3 regions of the Methylobacterium currus genome follow, and region 1 is predicted to be linked to each of the others. Evidence: predicted binding sites of a transcription regulator. Region 1 holds the regulator's gene; each other region holds the start of a gene.
What was found. Region 1 encodes LexA, which represses DNA repair genes until DNA is damaged. Its sites were predicted from a motif close to TGTTCNNNNTGTGTTCNG; they were not measured.
Positions count from the first base shown of each region.

Region 2: a site for LexA is predicted at 1,848-1,865, ahead of ssb (single-stranded DNA-binding protein). Genes of this name have one in related genera too.
Region 3: a site for LexA is predicted at 2,247-2,264, ahead of radA (DNA repair protein RadA). Genes of this name have one in related genera too.

Region 1 is NZ_CP028843.1:122,515-127,229, reverse strand. Features, by position in the region: gene uvrB (excinuclease ABC subunit UvrB) at 1-1,173, shown strand, start outside; gene DA075_RS00580 (hypothetical protein) at 1,319-1,558, shown strand; gene lexA (transcriptional repressor LexA) at 1,775-2,527, shown strand; gene DA075_RS00570 (cupin domain-containing protein) at 2,606-3,790, opposite strand; gene DA075_RS00565 (NCS2 family permease) at 3,982-4,715, opposite strand, start outside.
Region 2 is NZ_CP028843.1:5,786,020-5,790,734, reverse strand. Features, by position in the region: gene DA075_RS26620 (response regulator) at 128-487, shown strand; gene DA075_RS26615 (O-acetylhomoserine aminocarboxypropyltransferase/cysteine synthase family protein) at 513-1,802, shown strand; gene ssb (single-stranded DNA-binding protein) at 2,018-2,581, shown strand; gene DA075_RS26605 (TonB-dependent receptor) at 2,661-4,715, opposite strand, start outside.
Region 3 is NZ_CP028843.1:6,417,377-6,422,091, forward strand. Features, by position in the region: gene DA075_RS29445 (MFS transporter) at 1-783, opposite strand, end outside; gene DA075_RS29450 (TetR/AcrR family transcriptional regulator) at 870-1,427, shown strand; gene DA075_RS29455 (cytochrome b) at 1,572-2,132, opposite strand; gene radA (DNA repair protein RadA) at 2,312-3,766, shown strand; gene DA075_RS29465 (CvpA family protein) at 3,895-4,488, shown strand.

The DNA of each region.
Region 1 (4,715 bases):
TGCCTCGACAACCGCCCGCTGCGGTTCGAGGAATGGGACGCGATGCGCCCGCAATCGATCCACGTCTCGGCGACGCCGGCGAAGTGGGAGCTGGAGCAGACCGGCGGCGTCTTCGCCGAGCAGGTCATCCGGCCGACCGGCCTCGTCGACCCGGTGATCGAGGTGCGCCCGGCCCGCTCCCAGGTCGACGACCTCTTGGGGGAGGTGAAGGAGGTGGCGGCCGCCGGCTACCGCACGCTGGTGACGACGCTGACCAAGCGCATGGCCGAGGACCTGACCGAGTACCTGCACGAGAACGGCGTGCGGGTGCGCTACATGCACTCGGACATCGACACCCTGGAGCGCATCGAGATCATCCGCGACCTGCGGCTCGGCGCCTTCGACGTGCTGATCGGCATCAACCTCCTGCGCGAGGGCCTCGACATCCCGGAATGCGCGCTGGTCGCCATCCTCGACGCCGACAAGGAGGGTTTTCTCCGCTCCGAGACCTCGCTGATCCAGACCATCGGCCGCGCCGCCCGCAACGCCGAGGCCCGCTGCATCCTGTACGCCGACCAGGTCACCGGCTCGATGGAGCGGGCGATGGCGGAGACCGAGCGCCGGCGCAAGAAGCAGCTCGCCTACAACGCGGAGCACGGCATCACGCCCCAGAGCGTGAAGCGCAACATCGCCGACATCCTGGAGAGCGTCTTCGAGCGCGACCACGTCCAGGTCGATACGGGGCTGGCCAAGTCCGCCGTGACGGTGGGCCACAACCTCAAGGCGGTGATGGCCGACCTCGAGAAGCGGATGCGGACGGCCGCCGCCGACCTCGACTTCGAGGAGGCGGCGCGCCTGCGCGACGAGCTCAAGCGGCTCCAGGCCACCGAACTCGCCATCGCCGACGACCCGATGGCCGGACAGGCCGAGGTCGAGCGCGAGGCCGGCCGCTTCGGCGCCAAGCGCAAGCGCAGGGGGCCTGACTCCTTGGGGCCTGAATCCCTGAGCTACGGCCCCGGCGGCAAGGGTACCTCCGACGAGGGCACCCGCATCCGCGAGCCCGACCTCGACGACATGGGCCCGGGCACCGACCGCGAGGTGCCCTTCACCTACGCCGAACGCCCGACCGGCCGCTCGACGCAGGGCTTCCCGGGCCAGCGGCCGAAATACAAGGGGCGCAAGGGGCGGGGCTGAGGGGCGAGGGGAGCGCTCGTCGTGGAAGCCGCCCGGCCATGCCGAACCGGCTTCGATGGAGCCATTCCGGCTCCTCGTATGCCCACGCCCGTCGGCGAGAGGAGAGCGTCGGACGAAGTCGATCCTGGGTGCCGGCATCGTGGCGGTGATCCTGCTTCCCGCGCCCGTGCTGGCGCAGGCGGCGCAGACGACCGCCGCCGGCCTGCGGTTGCCCCAGGTCATTGCCGGCAAGTCCCCGGCGCCCGATGCCGGCAGGGACGTCGCCGCCGCTCCTCCGGCGCATGTCGACTCGCTGGCGGACGACGTCAACCGGCCGCTCTCCGCGACCGCGGAGCCGCCGCCCGACCCGCTCGTCACGCACCGGCCGGAGCCGGCCCGCCGATAGCGCCCGCGGAACGTCTCTCCGGCAGTGAGCCGGCCGGTTTTCCCCCGAGGACACGCCCGGTTTGCCTGTCCGACATCGCCCGAACTGGCCGGGTTCTCTCCCCTCTGCTGCGTTCGCGCGCCGCAGTGTCAGACCCGCTTGCGGAACACTTGCGGAACGCTTACCATGTTCGCGATTTGTTTCCGGAGCGCGCCAGCGCGGGGATGAGAGTGTCACATGCTCACGCGTAAGCAGTTGGACCTGCTCCGCTTCATTCAGCAGAGAATGCGCGAGACGGGTGTCCCCCCGTCCTTCGACGAGATGAAGGACGCCCTCGATCTCAAGTCGAAATCGGGCATCCACCGCCTGATCACGGCCCTGGAGGAGCGGGGCTTCCTGCGCCGCCTGCCGAACCGGGCCCGGGCGATCGAGGTGATCCGCCTGCCCGACACGGGGACCGGGCCGGTCGCGGCCGCATCCGGGGGAACCGGATCCGGCGCCGAGGTGGTGCGGTTCAACCCCAGCGTGGTCGAGGGCGGGCGCGCCCACGAGCCGAAGCGGCCCGCCGGCATCCCGGCGATGACGACGGCGTCGGACGAGAACGGCCAGTCGGTCAGCGTGCCGGTCATGGGCCGGATCGCCGCCGGCACGCCGATCTCGGCGATCCAGAGCCAGAGCCGCTCGGTGGCGATGTCGCCGGACTTCCTGGCCAGCGGCGAGCATTACGCCCTGGAGGTGCGCGGCGACTCGATGATCGAGGCCGGCATCCTCGACGGCGACCTGGTGGTGATCCGCCGCCAGGAGACCGCCAATACCGGCGACATCGTGGTGGCGCTGATCGACGACGAGGAGGCGACCCTCAAGCGCCTGCGCCGCCGCGGCTCCTCGATCGCGCTGGAAGCCGCCAACCCGGCCTACGAGACAAGGGTGCTCGGGCCGGACCGGGTGCGGATCCAGGGCCGGCTGGTGAGCCTGGTCCGGAAGTATTGAGGCGATCAGACAGGAAGGCGGGCCTGATGTCGGCCCGCTTCATGCTGCGCTCGGATGCCTCGCGAGCCGTCGGCGCCCTCAGGCTGGCCGGCTGAAGACGCGCGACGCCGTCGGAAAGCCGGCGGTTCCCTGCTCGTCGAGGCCGAGATTGGCGGCGAGAAGGTGGCGCGGCGCCTGGGCGAGCCAGAGCGCCAGCGACGTCTCGCTGTAGACGCCGCTGTCATGCACGCCGACGATCTCGGCCGTCTCTGTTCCGGTATTCTCGACGGAATGCCCGCAGGCCCGCGGGATGCAGGCGCAGTCGCCGGGGCCCAGCTCGGCCACGGCCAGGCGCTTGTCGGGCCCGAACAAGGTCACGCGCGTGCGCCCCCGCAGGACGTAGTGCCACTCGTTCGCGCCCGGGTGCCAGTGCGGGGTGTGGATCGCGCCGGGCGCGAGCCGGACGAGGAGGCCTGTCATCCCCGACGAGACCGGGAAGGCGGTCGCGGGCGCCACCCGCATCGTGCTGCCGGCGGCATCCACGATCGCCTCGCTCCCCGCCAGCCCGTAGCGATGCGACCGCGACGGCGCGAGGGGCCGCCCGGCGCGCGCGGCCGGGCCGTCGAGGGGCAGGACGGGCCCCTGCATGATGTAGGTCTCGCCCGGGGGAAGCGCCGCCAGCGTCGCCTCCGGCACGCCGAGAGCGTGGCCGAGGATCGCCGGATCGAAGCGGCTCATCCAGTCGGAGAGCCCGAAGGTGCCGTGCTCGCCGTAGAGGCCGTCGTCGAAGGCGAGGATCGCGTGGCACGGATCGGTCCCGAGGGTCTGGATCGCGTGGGCGTGGCCGCCGGGAAAGTACCAGGTGTCCCCGGGCGCGAAATTGACCACCTCCATCTCGCCTGCGGCGTCGATCACCGTCGCCTGGCAATGGCCGGCGACGATGTAGCCCCACTCGGCGGAGGTGTGCCAATGCATCTCGCGCACGCCGCCCGGATTGAGGAACAGATGCGCGCCCGCGATCCCGGTCGCGATGGGAAGCTGGCGCGTCGTGACGTCCCGGGCCCAGCCGCCCGAGGTCGCCTTGATCGGGCCGGCATCGAGCGAGATCGTGAAGGCGGGCGCCTCACCCGCCTTGCGGGGGATCGTGCGCAGGAAGGTGCCGGCGGGGGCGACGTCGGCGCCGGCCGCGTGACCGTCATCGGGGGCGGCGAAGGCTCCGCCGACGGCGAAGCTGCCGCCTGCGGCCAGGGTTCCGAGGAAGACGCGGCGGCTGGTCTGGTCCATGGGGCCCTTTCGACGAAAGGGCGCGAGATCGCGACGAGTCCTGATCGGTTGAGGCGCCCGCGCGCATGATCAGAGTTCCGGATCGACTTGGCGTCCTTCGTTTGGTGGACGCCTGGCCGGCGATGCGACTTCCGGATGGAAATTTCCGGAAGTCGATCGGCGCGCCAAAATCCGACAGGACTTGCGCTTCCTCAATGCGCGCTGCCCGTCGCGACGAACTTGAACAGGAACACGCCCGCGATCACCCACACCACCGGCTTCACGTCGCGAAAGCGGCCGGTGAGCAGCTTGATCACCGCGTAGGTGATGAAGCCGAAGGCGACGCCGTTCGCGATCGAGTAGGTGAAGGGCATCAGCAGCGCGGTGACGCAGGCCGGCAGCACCTCGGTCAGGTCGTCCCAGTCGAGATCGACCAGTTCGTGCAGCATCAGGCAGGCGACGTAGAACAGGGCCGGCGCCGTGGCGTAGGCCGGAACCGAGCCGGCCAGCGGCGCGAAGAACAGGCAGGCGAGGAACAGCACGGCCACGGTCGCGGCGGTGAGCCCGGTGCGGCCGCCCTCCTCGACGCCGGACGCGCTCTCGAGATACGCCGTCGTGCTCGACGTGCCGAGCAGCGAGCCGACGAAGATCGACGACGAATCCGCCATCAGGGCCTTGTCGAGGCGCTCCATCTTGCCCTCGGTGAGCAAGCCCGCCCGGTTGGCGACGCCCATCAGCGTGCCGGTGGCGTCGAAAAGCTCGACCAGGAAGAACACCAGGATCACGTTGAGCAGGCCGCCCGACAACGCGCCCTTGATGTCGAGGGCGAACAGGGTCGGGGTGATCGAGGGCGGCAGCGAGGCGACGCCCTGGAAGCTGTTGTCGGCCACGATGAAGCTCAAGGCCGTCACCGACAGGATGCCGGCGAGCAGCGCGCCCCGCACCT
Region 2 (4,715 bases), 890 kb from region 1:
CGGCAGCAACCTTTCGCCCCCGGCCGCATTGCCCGCGATGACATCCGACCAACACCGACACGATCAGGCTTCCCGTCAGGAAGCCTCCCGGCAGGATGGGCCTGACGCTCCCTGCGACGCCGCGCCGGTGGTGCTCCTCGTCGAGGATGACGGCCTCCTGCTGATGGAGGCCGCCGACACCTTGGCGGAGGCCGGCTTCACGGTCCTGGAGGCGCCCCATGCCGACCAGGCGCTCAAGGTGCTGGAGAGCCGGCCCGACGTCGAGGTCCTGATGACCGACGTCGACATGCCGCTCGGCTCGATGAACGGCTTCGCCCTCGCACGCCTCGTCTCCCGGCGCTGGCCGCGCATCCCGGTGCTGGTGGTCTCCGGCATGGGCAGCCCCGGCCCGCACGACATGCCGCCGGGCGCGCGCTTCATCCCCAAGCCCTACGCACCGTCGGCCCTGGTGCGCACGCTCCACGACACCGTGCGCCGCGCCGCCTGAGCCGACCCTTCCACGGACGAACCCGATGACCGATCCGACCAAGCTGCATTTCGCCACCCGGGCGGTCCATGCCGGCACCGCGCCCGACCCGGCCACCGGCGCCCGGGCGCAGCCGATCTACTTCACCAACGGCTTCGTGTTCGAATCGAACGAGCAGGCCGCCGACATCTTCGCCATGCGGGCGACGGGCTTCTCCTATTCCCGCGGCTCGAACCCGACCGTGGCGGCCCTGGAGCGCCGGGTCGCGGCGCTCGAGGGCGCCAAGGCCGCGGTGGCGGTGGCCTCCGGCCAGTCGGCGATGCTGCTCGTGCTGATGACCCTGATGCAGTCGGGCGACGCCTACGTCGCCTCCTCGCGGCTGTTCGGCGGCTCGCTCGGGCTGATGCGCCGGCTCGAGGGCCGCTACGACCTCGTGCCGCAATTCACCCGCGGCCTGACTCCCGAGGACTTCGAATCCGCGATCACCGACAAGACCCGGGCGATCGTCTGCGAGTCGATCGTCAACCCGTGCGGCACGGTCATCGACCTCGAAGGCGTCGCCGCGGTGGCGCGCAAGCACGGCCTGCCGCTCGTCGTCGACAACACCCTCGCCTCCCCGGCCCTGATCCGGCCGATCGAGCACGGCGCCGACATCGTGGTCCACTCGACCTCGAAGTTCCTGTCGGGCTCCGGCACGGTGATCGGCGGCATCGTCTGCGATGCCGGCCGCTTCGACTGGAAGGGCTCGGGCCGCTACAACCTGATCAACGAGCCCTGGCCCGATTACGAGGGCCTGATCGTCTCCGAGCGCTTCCCCGAGACGTCCTTCGCCACCGCCTGCCGGCTGTTCGGCCTGCGCGACCTCGGCCCCGGCCTGTCGCCGATGAACGCCTTCCTGACGCTCACCGGCACCGAGACCCTGCCGCTGCGCATGGAGCGCCACTGCGCCAACGCCAAGGCCGTCGCGGCCTTCCTCAAGGACCACCCGAAGGTGGCCTGGGTGAGCTACCCGTCGCTGCCGGGCCAGCCGGGCGAGGCGCTGGCGAACCGCTACTCGCCGATGGGCGTGGGCTCGATCTTCACCGTCGGCCTCAAGGGCGGCGAGGCGGCGGCGCAAAAGTTCATCACCGGGCTCAACCTGATCTCGCACCTCGTCAATATCGGCGAGATCAAGTCCCTGGCGATCCACCCCGCGACCACCACCCACCGCCAGCTCCCCGCCGCCGACAAGGAGGCCGCCCGGGTCGGCCCGGACACCGTGCGGCTGTCGATCGGCCTGGAATCGATCGAGGACCTGATCGCCGACGTGGCGCAATCGCTCGACGCGCTCGACTGAGCATCGGCGCCGTCCGGGCTCCCCGGACGGCGCTTGCCTCTTTCTCCGAACAAATGTAGAACATGCTCCGGCCTCCGGCATGTGTGTAGTGGGCAAAAGGGCGCCCCTCCCCTTGCCGGTCCAGGCCTGTTCGGCCCAACTCGCGGACCCGAAGCGGTGGTCCGCGGCGTCGGCCGGGCATGCGCCCGAGTGAGATGGAACGAGAGGAGAGCGGGATGGCGGGCAGCGTGAACAAGGTGATCCTGGTGGGCAATCTCGGGCGCGATCCCGAGACCCGCCGGCTGGCCTCCGGCGATCCGGTGGTGAACCTGCGCCTGGCCACGTCCGAGTCCTGGAAGGACAAGGCGACCGGCGAGCGCAAGGAGAAGACCGAGTGGCACTCGGTCGTGATCTACAACGAGAACCTGGCCCGGGTCGCCGAGCAGTACCTGCGCAAGGGCTCGAAGGTCTACGTCGAGGGGCAGCTCCAGACCCGCAAGTGGCAGGACCAGTCCGGCGTCGAGAAGTACACGACCGAGATCGTGCTGCAGCGCTTCCGCGGCGAGCTGACGATCCTCGACGGCCGCGGCGGCGGGGCCGAGGGCGGCATGTCCGAGATGGGCGCCGACGACATGGGCGGCGGCCAGATCAGCCGCGGCGGCGATTTCGGCGGCGGTGGCGGTGGCGCCGGTCGCAGCAGCGGTGGACGCTCGTCGTCCGGCGGCGAGCGGCGCCCGGCCCCGTCGGGTGGCGGCAACCAGAAGCGCTACGACGACCTGGACGACGATATCCCGTTCTAGGGTTCCGACATCCCGTCGGTTGCGTCGATCGCGGCCCGGATCGCGCGATCCGGGCCGCTCTGCGTTCACGCCGCGCCCGTCACAGGTCGACCGACATCGACAGCAGGTAGGTGCGCGGCGCGCCCTGGAAGAAGGTGCCGAACGAGGCTACCCCAGTCCAGTAATTCGCCCCGGTGACGTTTAGCACGTTCGCCCGGAACGTCGTCTTGCGGCCCTCGATCACGGTCGCGTAGCGCAGGCCGAGATCGAGGCGCGCCCAGTCCGGCAGGGCCTGGGTGTTCGCGGTGTCGACGAACTGGCGGCCGGTATAGATGACGGCGCCGGTCAGGGTCAGGCCCGGCACCCCGGGCAGATCCCACTCGGCGCCGAGATTGAGCTGCACCCGCGGCACCCCGATCGGTACGTGGCCGACATTGGCGGCGGTCGCGGTCCGGGTGAGCACGCCGTCGAGCAGCGTCAGGCCGCCGAGGAGCCGGGCCTGCGGGGTGATCTCGCCGTAGACGCTGAATTCGAGCCCGCTGACCTGCTGCTCGCCGGTCTGCGCGAAGCGGCGCTGGAGGCTGAGCTCCCCGATCGGCCGCGTGATCTGGAAGGCGCTGAACGTCGCGCCGATCGTGCCCGCATCCACCTTGATGCCGGCCTCGACCTGATGCGCCACGGTGGGCGCCAGGATCTCGCCGGCATTGGTCGCCGTGGCCGGGGCGACGTCGCCCCGGCTCAGGCCCTCGATGGAATTGACGAAGAACGACACGCTCTCCCACGGCCGCACCACGAGACCGACCAGGGGACTCGTGGCGCTCTTGTCGTAGGCGGAGGCCAGGGTGCCGACATTCGGGACGTAGTTATGCGCCTCGATGCCCTGCCGGCGCAGGCCGAGGGTGAGCAGGACGCGGTCGTCGAGGACCGACAGCGTGTCGGCCACCGACAGGCCCGTCAGCGTGCTGTCGGAGAGGCGTGGCCGCGAGGTGATCGCCGGCGGGGCGAGGGTCGGGACCAGGATGGGATCGTAGAGGTTCGACCGATAGGTCCCGGTGCCGGCGGGAAGCCGGCGGGCGGTGTCCTCGGCGTAGCGGGAGGCCTGCATGACGAGGGCGTGGCGGACGAAGCCGGTGTCGAACCGGGCGCGCAGGCCGCCATCGATGGTGAGGCGGTCGACGCCGAGGCTGTAGAATTGAGGGGTGGTGGTGGTGTCGCCGCGCGCGTTGACGATGGTCGGGGCCGAGGCGAAGTAACGCTCGACCCCGGTCTGCGCGCCGCCGAGATCGCCGAACAGGGTGACCCGGTCGGTGAGGTCGTATTCCAGCCGCAGCAGGCCGCCGCGATCGTCGATATCCGAGTATTCCCAGGGCTGGGTGAGGTTGCGGCGGCCGTTCGGCGCCCTCGGGACCGGCACGCCGGCCCGGAGAAGGAACGGGCGCAAGGGAGCGGTGAAGCGGTCGGTCTGGGCCAGCAGGTAGAGCCACGCCCGGAACCGCTCGCCCTGGTAGTCGAGGGCGAGCGCCCCGACGCCGGTGGTCTCGGATTGCCGGTCGATCGGCGTGTCGCCGCCGCGCAGGCTGCCGACGAGGCGCGCGCCCCATTCCCGGTTCTGGCCGTAGCGCCGGGCGACGTCGATCTGGCCGCCGCCTTGCGCCACCGAGCCGTAATCGAGGGACAAGCGTGTGAGGTCCTCGCCGGCGCGCTTGGGCACGATGTTGATGACGCCGCCGATGCCGCCATTGGGGGCGACGCCGGAGAGCGCGGCGGAGGGTCCCTTCAGGACCTCGATGCGCTCGGCATAGTCGGTGAAGACGCGGAAGCTCGGGGCGACGCCGTACACCCCCTCGAAGGCGAACTCGCCGCTGGTGTTCTCGTTGATCGGAAAGCCGCGGATCGCGAACGAGTCGAACGGGGCGCCCGTCGTCTGCGTGCCGCGCACGGACGGATCGAGGGCGAGCGCCTCGGAGGCCGTCCGGGCCTGCCGGTCGCGGATCAACGTCTCGGTGTAGCTGCTGACGCTGAACGGAGACTTCGTCGTCTCGGTATTGCCGAGGAGGCCGAGCCGTCCGCCCCTAGCGACCTGCCCGCCGGCATAGGCCGGCACGATCCCGGGGGGGGCCGCCGGTCCGGAGACCGCGATCTCGTCGAGCCGGAT
Region 3 (4,715 bases), 260 kb from region 1:
CGCCACCATCAGGGCGGTGACGACGGCGCCGCCGGTGAGCGGCGCGCGGCTGCCGGTGGCCGCCGCGACCACCGAGGGCATCAGCGACAGGTAGAAGCCGCCGAGCGTCCAGTTGGCGATGTTGATCGGCGTCACCAGGGCGAGCGGCCGCCGGATCCGGGGCGGGACGGCCATGCGGGGCTTCAGGGACGCGAGCGCCCCCGGCCGCCGTGCGGCACTCTCGGGAATCAGCCAGATCGCCAGCGCCAGCCCGGCGAAGGTGCAGAGAAGGAGGCCGTAGACGAGGTGCAGCGGCAGCGGCGCATATTGAATCAGCGCGCTGGTGCCCAGCGCCCCGACGCCCATGCCGGCGAGCGGTGCCACCGCATTGACGATCGGCCCGCGGGCGCGGCCGACATCGACGAGGGCGGCGCCCAGGGAGGCGGCGGCGATGCCGGTGGCGAATCCCTGGACGATCCGGGCGACGACGAGCCAGCCGGGCCCGTTTCCGACCAGGAGGAACAGGCCCATCGCCGCGGCCTCGAGCCACAACGCCCCGGCGATCACCGGCCGGCGCCCGAGATGGTCGGAGAGCGAGCCGGCGACGAGCAGCGCCTTGAGCAGGGCCACCGCATAGACCGCGAAGACCAGGGTGACGAAGACCGGCGAGAGGGCCAGCGTCTCCTGGTAGATCCGGTAGAGCGGCGTCGGTGCCGCCGCGGCGGCGAAGAACGCCCCGAGCGTCACGGCGTGGACGACGAGCGGGTCGACCCGCCGGGATCCTTGACCTGTGCGCATCGTCATGCCCCTAAAGCAAATCCGTTGCGTTAAGGATCTAGCGCCACGGCGTGCTAAAAGCAAATTCTTTGCGTTTGGAAGGCGAGGCAGCGATGGCGGAGAGGGAGGGAGGGCCGCGTCCGGGCGGGCGCAGCGCGCGGGTCCAGGCTTCGGTGCATCGCGCCACACGGGATCTCCTCGCCCGGCTCGACCGCGCCGAGGTGACGATCCCGCTGATCGCCGCCGAGGCCGGCGTCACGCCCTCGACGATCTACCGGCGCTGGGGCGAGCTGAACGAGCTTCTGGCCGACGTCGCGGTCGAGCGGCTTCGGCCGGACATGGTGCCGGTCGAGACGGGCAGCGGAATCGGCGACCTCCTGGCCTGGGCCGAGCAATATGCCGAGGAGATGGCCTCCAGCCTCGGCCGCGAGATGATCCGCGACGTGCTGGCGGCCGAGGGCGAGGCTGGCCCGCGGCGCTGCTGCGGCTATGTCAGGCAGCAGATCGCCGCCATCGCGGAGCGCGCCGCATCCCGCAACGAGGCGTTTCCGGACATCGACACGATTCTCGACCGGGTCGTCGCGCCGATCGTCTACCGCATCCTGTTCGACGAGGCGCTGGGGGCGGAGCGGGTGGGAGGGCTGGTGGAGGCGGCGTTCGTGGCCGCCTGACGGATCCGGCGCAAGGTCCGCTCCCACCGTGAGCCGCAGGGCAGTCAGATGAAAGAACAGGCTCGGGTTCTCTCCTCTCCCCGCCCGCGGGGGAGGAGGAAACCCGCGTTTGGCGCCGCCGGATCAGATCAGGCCGAACTCGCCTCAACCCCCGGCCACCCGCCGCGGCCACATCCGCCCCACCACCTCGTCGCGGCGGATCCAGGCGTGCCAGGCGACCGCCAGCAGGTGCAGGCCGAGCAGGATCCCGAAGCCCCAGGCGATCCAGTAATGGGCGCCGTAGCCCGCCTGCGACAGCGCCTTGTCGACCGGGACGAGGCGCGGGAAGGAAAAAACCCCGAACCAGGGCAGGCCGTAGCCGCCCGCCGCCGAGTAGACGTAGCCGCTGACGGGCAGGAGCACCATCAGGGCGTAGAGCGTCAGATGCGCCAGGGTCGCGGCGAGATGGGCGCTCCGGGAGGGGGCTGAGCGGTAGGCCGGCTCGCCGGCGACGAGCCGGTAGACGAAGCGCAGGGGCAGGAGCAGCAGCACCGTCAGGCCGAGCGACTTGTGGATGTCGAGCAGCTCGCGCCGCGGCGAGGTGCCGGGCACCTGCCAGGCGGCGTAGATGCCGAGGCCGAGCGCGATGACGATCAGGGCCGCCATCAGCCAGTGGAAGCCGCGCTGGAGGCGGTCATAATGAAAACCCTGGCCGGACCGGGACATCGGGCAAGCGTCCTTCGCTGAGGAGAGGCCCGAGCTGTCGCCGCGGATTGGGACGCGAGCGCGGCAGGTTCGTTTCGGAACCGTCGCGGGGCGCGGTTGCAACCGTGTCCCCCTCGGGACATATCAGGAACACGGGAGGCTGCCGGCGCGCGGCCACCCCTCTCGGAGATCCGCCGCCGATGGCGAAGAACCACCAGACCTTCGCCTGCCAGTCCTGCGGCGCGGTCTACAACCGCTGGCGCGGGCGCTGCGAGGCCTGCAACGGCTGGAACACGATCGTCGAGGAGACCGGCGCGGCGAGCCCCGTCTCCGGCCCGGTCGCGACGCGGCCGAGCCGGGCCCGGGGCCGGATCTTTCCACTCGAAGGGCTAACGGGCGAGGTCAAGGAGGCGCCGCGCACCTCGTCCGGCATCGCCGAGCTCGACCGGGTGACCGGCGGCGGCTTCGTGCGCGGCTCGGTGATCCTGCTCGGGGGCGATCCCGGGATCGGCAAGTCGACGCTGCTGATGCAGGCCTCCGCCGCCCTGGCGAAGCGGGGCGAGCGCGTCGCCTACATCTCGGGCGAGGAGGCGGTGGGCCAGGTGCGCCTGCGGGCCGAGCGGCTCGGCCTGTCGGGCGCCCCCGTGGAGCTTGCCGCCGAGACCAATGTCGAGGACATCATCGCCACCCTGAGCCAGGGCCGTCCGCCGGCGCTCGCGATCATCGATTCGATCCAGACGATGTGGACCGAGACGGTGGAATCGGCCCCCGGCACGGTGACGCAGGTCCGCGGCTCGGCCCAGAGCCTGATCCGCTTCGCCAAGACCTCCGGCACCGCCGTCATCCTGGTCGGTCACGTCACCAAGGACGGGCAGATCGCCGGCCCCCGCGTGGTCGAGCACATGGTCGACGCGGTGGCCTCGTTCGAGGGCGACCAGGGCCACCATTTCCGCATCCTGCGCGCGGTGAAGAACCGTTTCGGCCCGACCGACGAGATCGGGGTGTTCGAGATGACCGACGGGGGCCTCTCGGAGGTGCCGAACCCCTCGGCCCTGTTCCTCGCCGGGCGCGACCTCGCGGCGCCGGGCACCGCGGTCTTCGCCGGGATGGAGGGCACGCGGCCCCTCCTCGTCGAGATCCAGGCCCTGGTGGCGCCCTCGGCGCTGGGCATGCCGCGCCGCGCCGTGGTCGGCTGGGATCCCAACCGCCTGTCGATGGTGCTGGCGGTGCTGGAGGCCCATGGCGGCATCCGGCTCGGGGGGCACGACGTCTACCTCAACGTGGCCGGGGGCCTGCGCATCAGCGAGCCCGCCGCCGACCTCGCGGTGGCGGCGGCCCTGGTCTCCTCGCTCTCGGGCGCGGCGCTCCCGTCGGACGCGGTGTATTTCGGCGAGGTCGGCCTGTCGGGGGCGATCCGCCCGGTGGCGCAGGCGCCGGCGCGGCTGAAGGAGGCGCAGAAGCTCGGCTTCGCCAAGGCGCTGATGCCCCAAGGTCGAGAAGGAAGCGGCCGCGACGGGTCCGAGAAGGGGTTTCCGGCCGAATCCCTGCGCCACATCGCCGATCTGGTGGCGGGTGTCGCCGCCAACGGCAAGCCGGCCCGCGGCGGGCGGCGCCAACCGCAGCGGATGCCGGCCTACGACGACGAGGACATGTGAGCCGCCGGCTTGTCAGCGCACGGGCGACGGCGAGGGTGACGGATCACATCCGGCAGCGTATACAACCCCGGCGGTCAGGGCAGCCGCGATCCCGAGGCAACGCAACAGCCCCCGAACCGTTCCTGCCGATGCCGTTCTCCGTTCTCGATCTCGTCGTGCTGGGTGTCGTCGTCATCTCCGCGTTGCTCGCGGCGGTGCGGGGCTTCACCCGCGAGGTGCTGGCGATCGTGGCCTGGGTCGCGGCGGCCGGCCTCGCCTGGTACCTGCACCCGCTGCTGCTGCCGACCGTGAAGCAGCACGTCTCCAGCGACACCGTCTCGCTGGTGGTCTCGATCGCCGCGATCTTCCTCGTGACCCTCCTGGTGGTCTCGGTGATCACCGTGAAGATCTCGGATCTGATCCTCGATTCGCGCATCGGCGCGGTCGACCGCAGCCTCGGCCTCGCCTTCGGGGCGGCCCGCGGCTTCCTGATCTGCGTGATCGGCTGGGTGTTCCTCGCCTGGCTGGTCCAGGGCAAGGTGCCGGACTGGGCCCAGCAGGCCCGCAGCCGCGAGATCCTGGAGAATAGCGGCCAGAAGCTCGTGGCGATGCTGCCGGACAACCCGGAAGGCCTGCTCAAGCAGTTCCGCAAGCCCAAGCCCGAGACCGATCCCGGCACCGATGCCCCGGCGGAGGCCGACGCCCCGCCCCAGCGCCGGACCGACGCCAGCCCGCGCCGCTGACTCGGCCGCACGACGCTCACATCGACCGGCACAAGGGCGCCCGACCGGCGCCCTTTGCATGTGTGATACGCCGCGCAACGCACGTTTGACGCCTTGGTTCCGCCAACGGCAGCGACTACATAGCCGGCGCGAGGCAAGAATTCGGACGCATCTCGATCGGGCGCGAGGCACGACGCAGGTGGCCCGGGCCCTGCTTCGCTCAAGCGAATCAGGCCCGCGCGCGGATG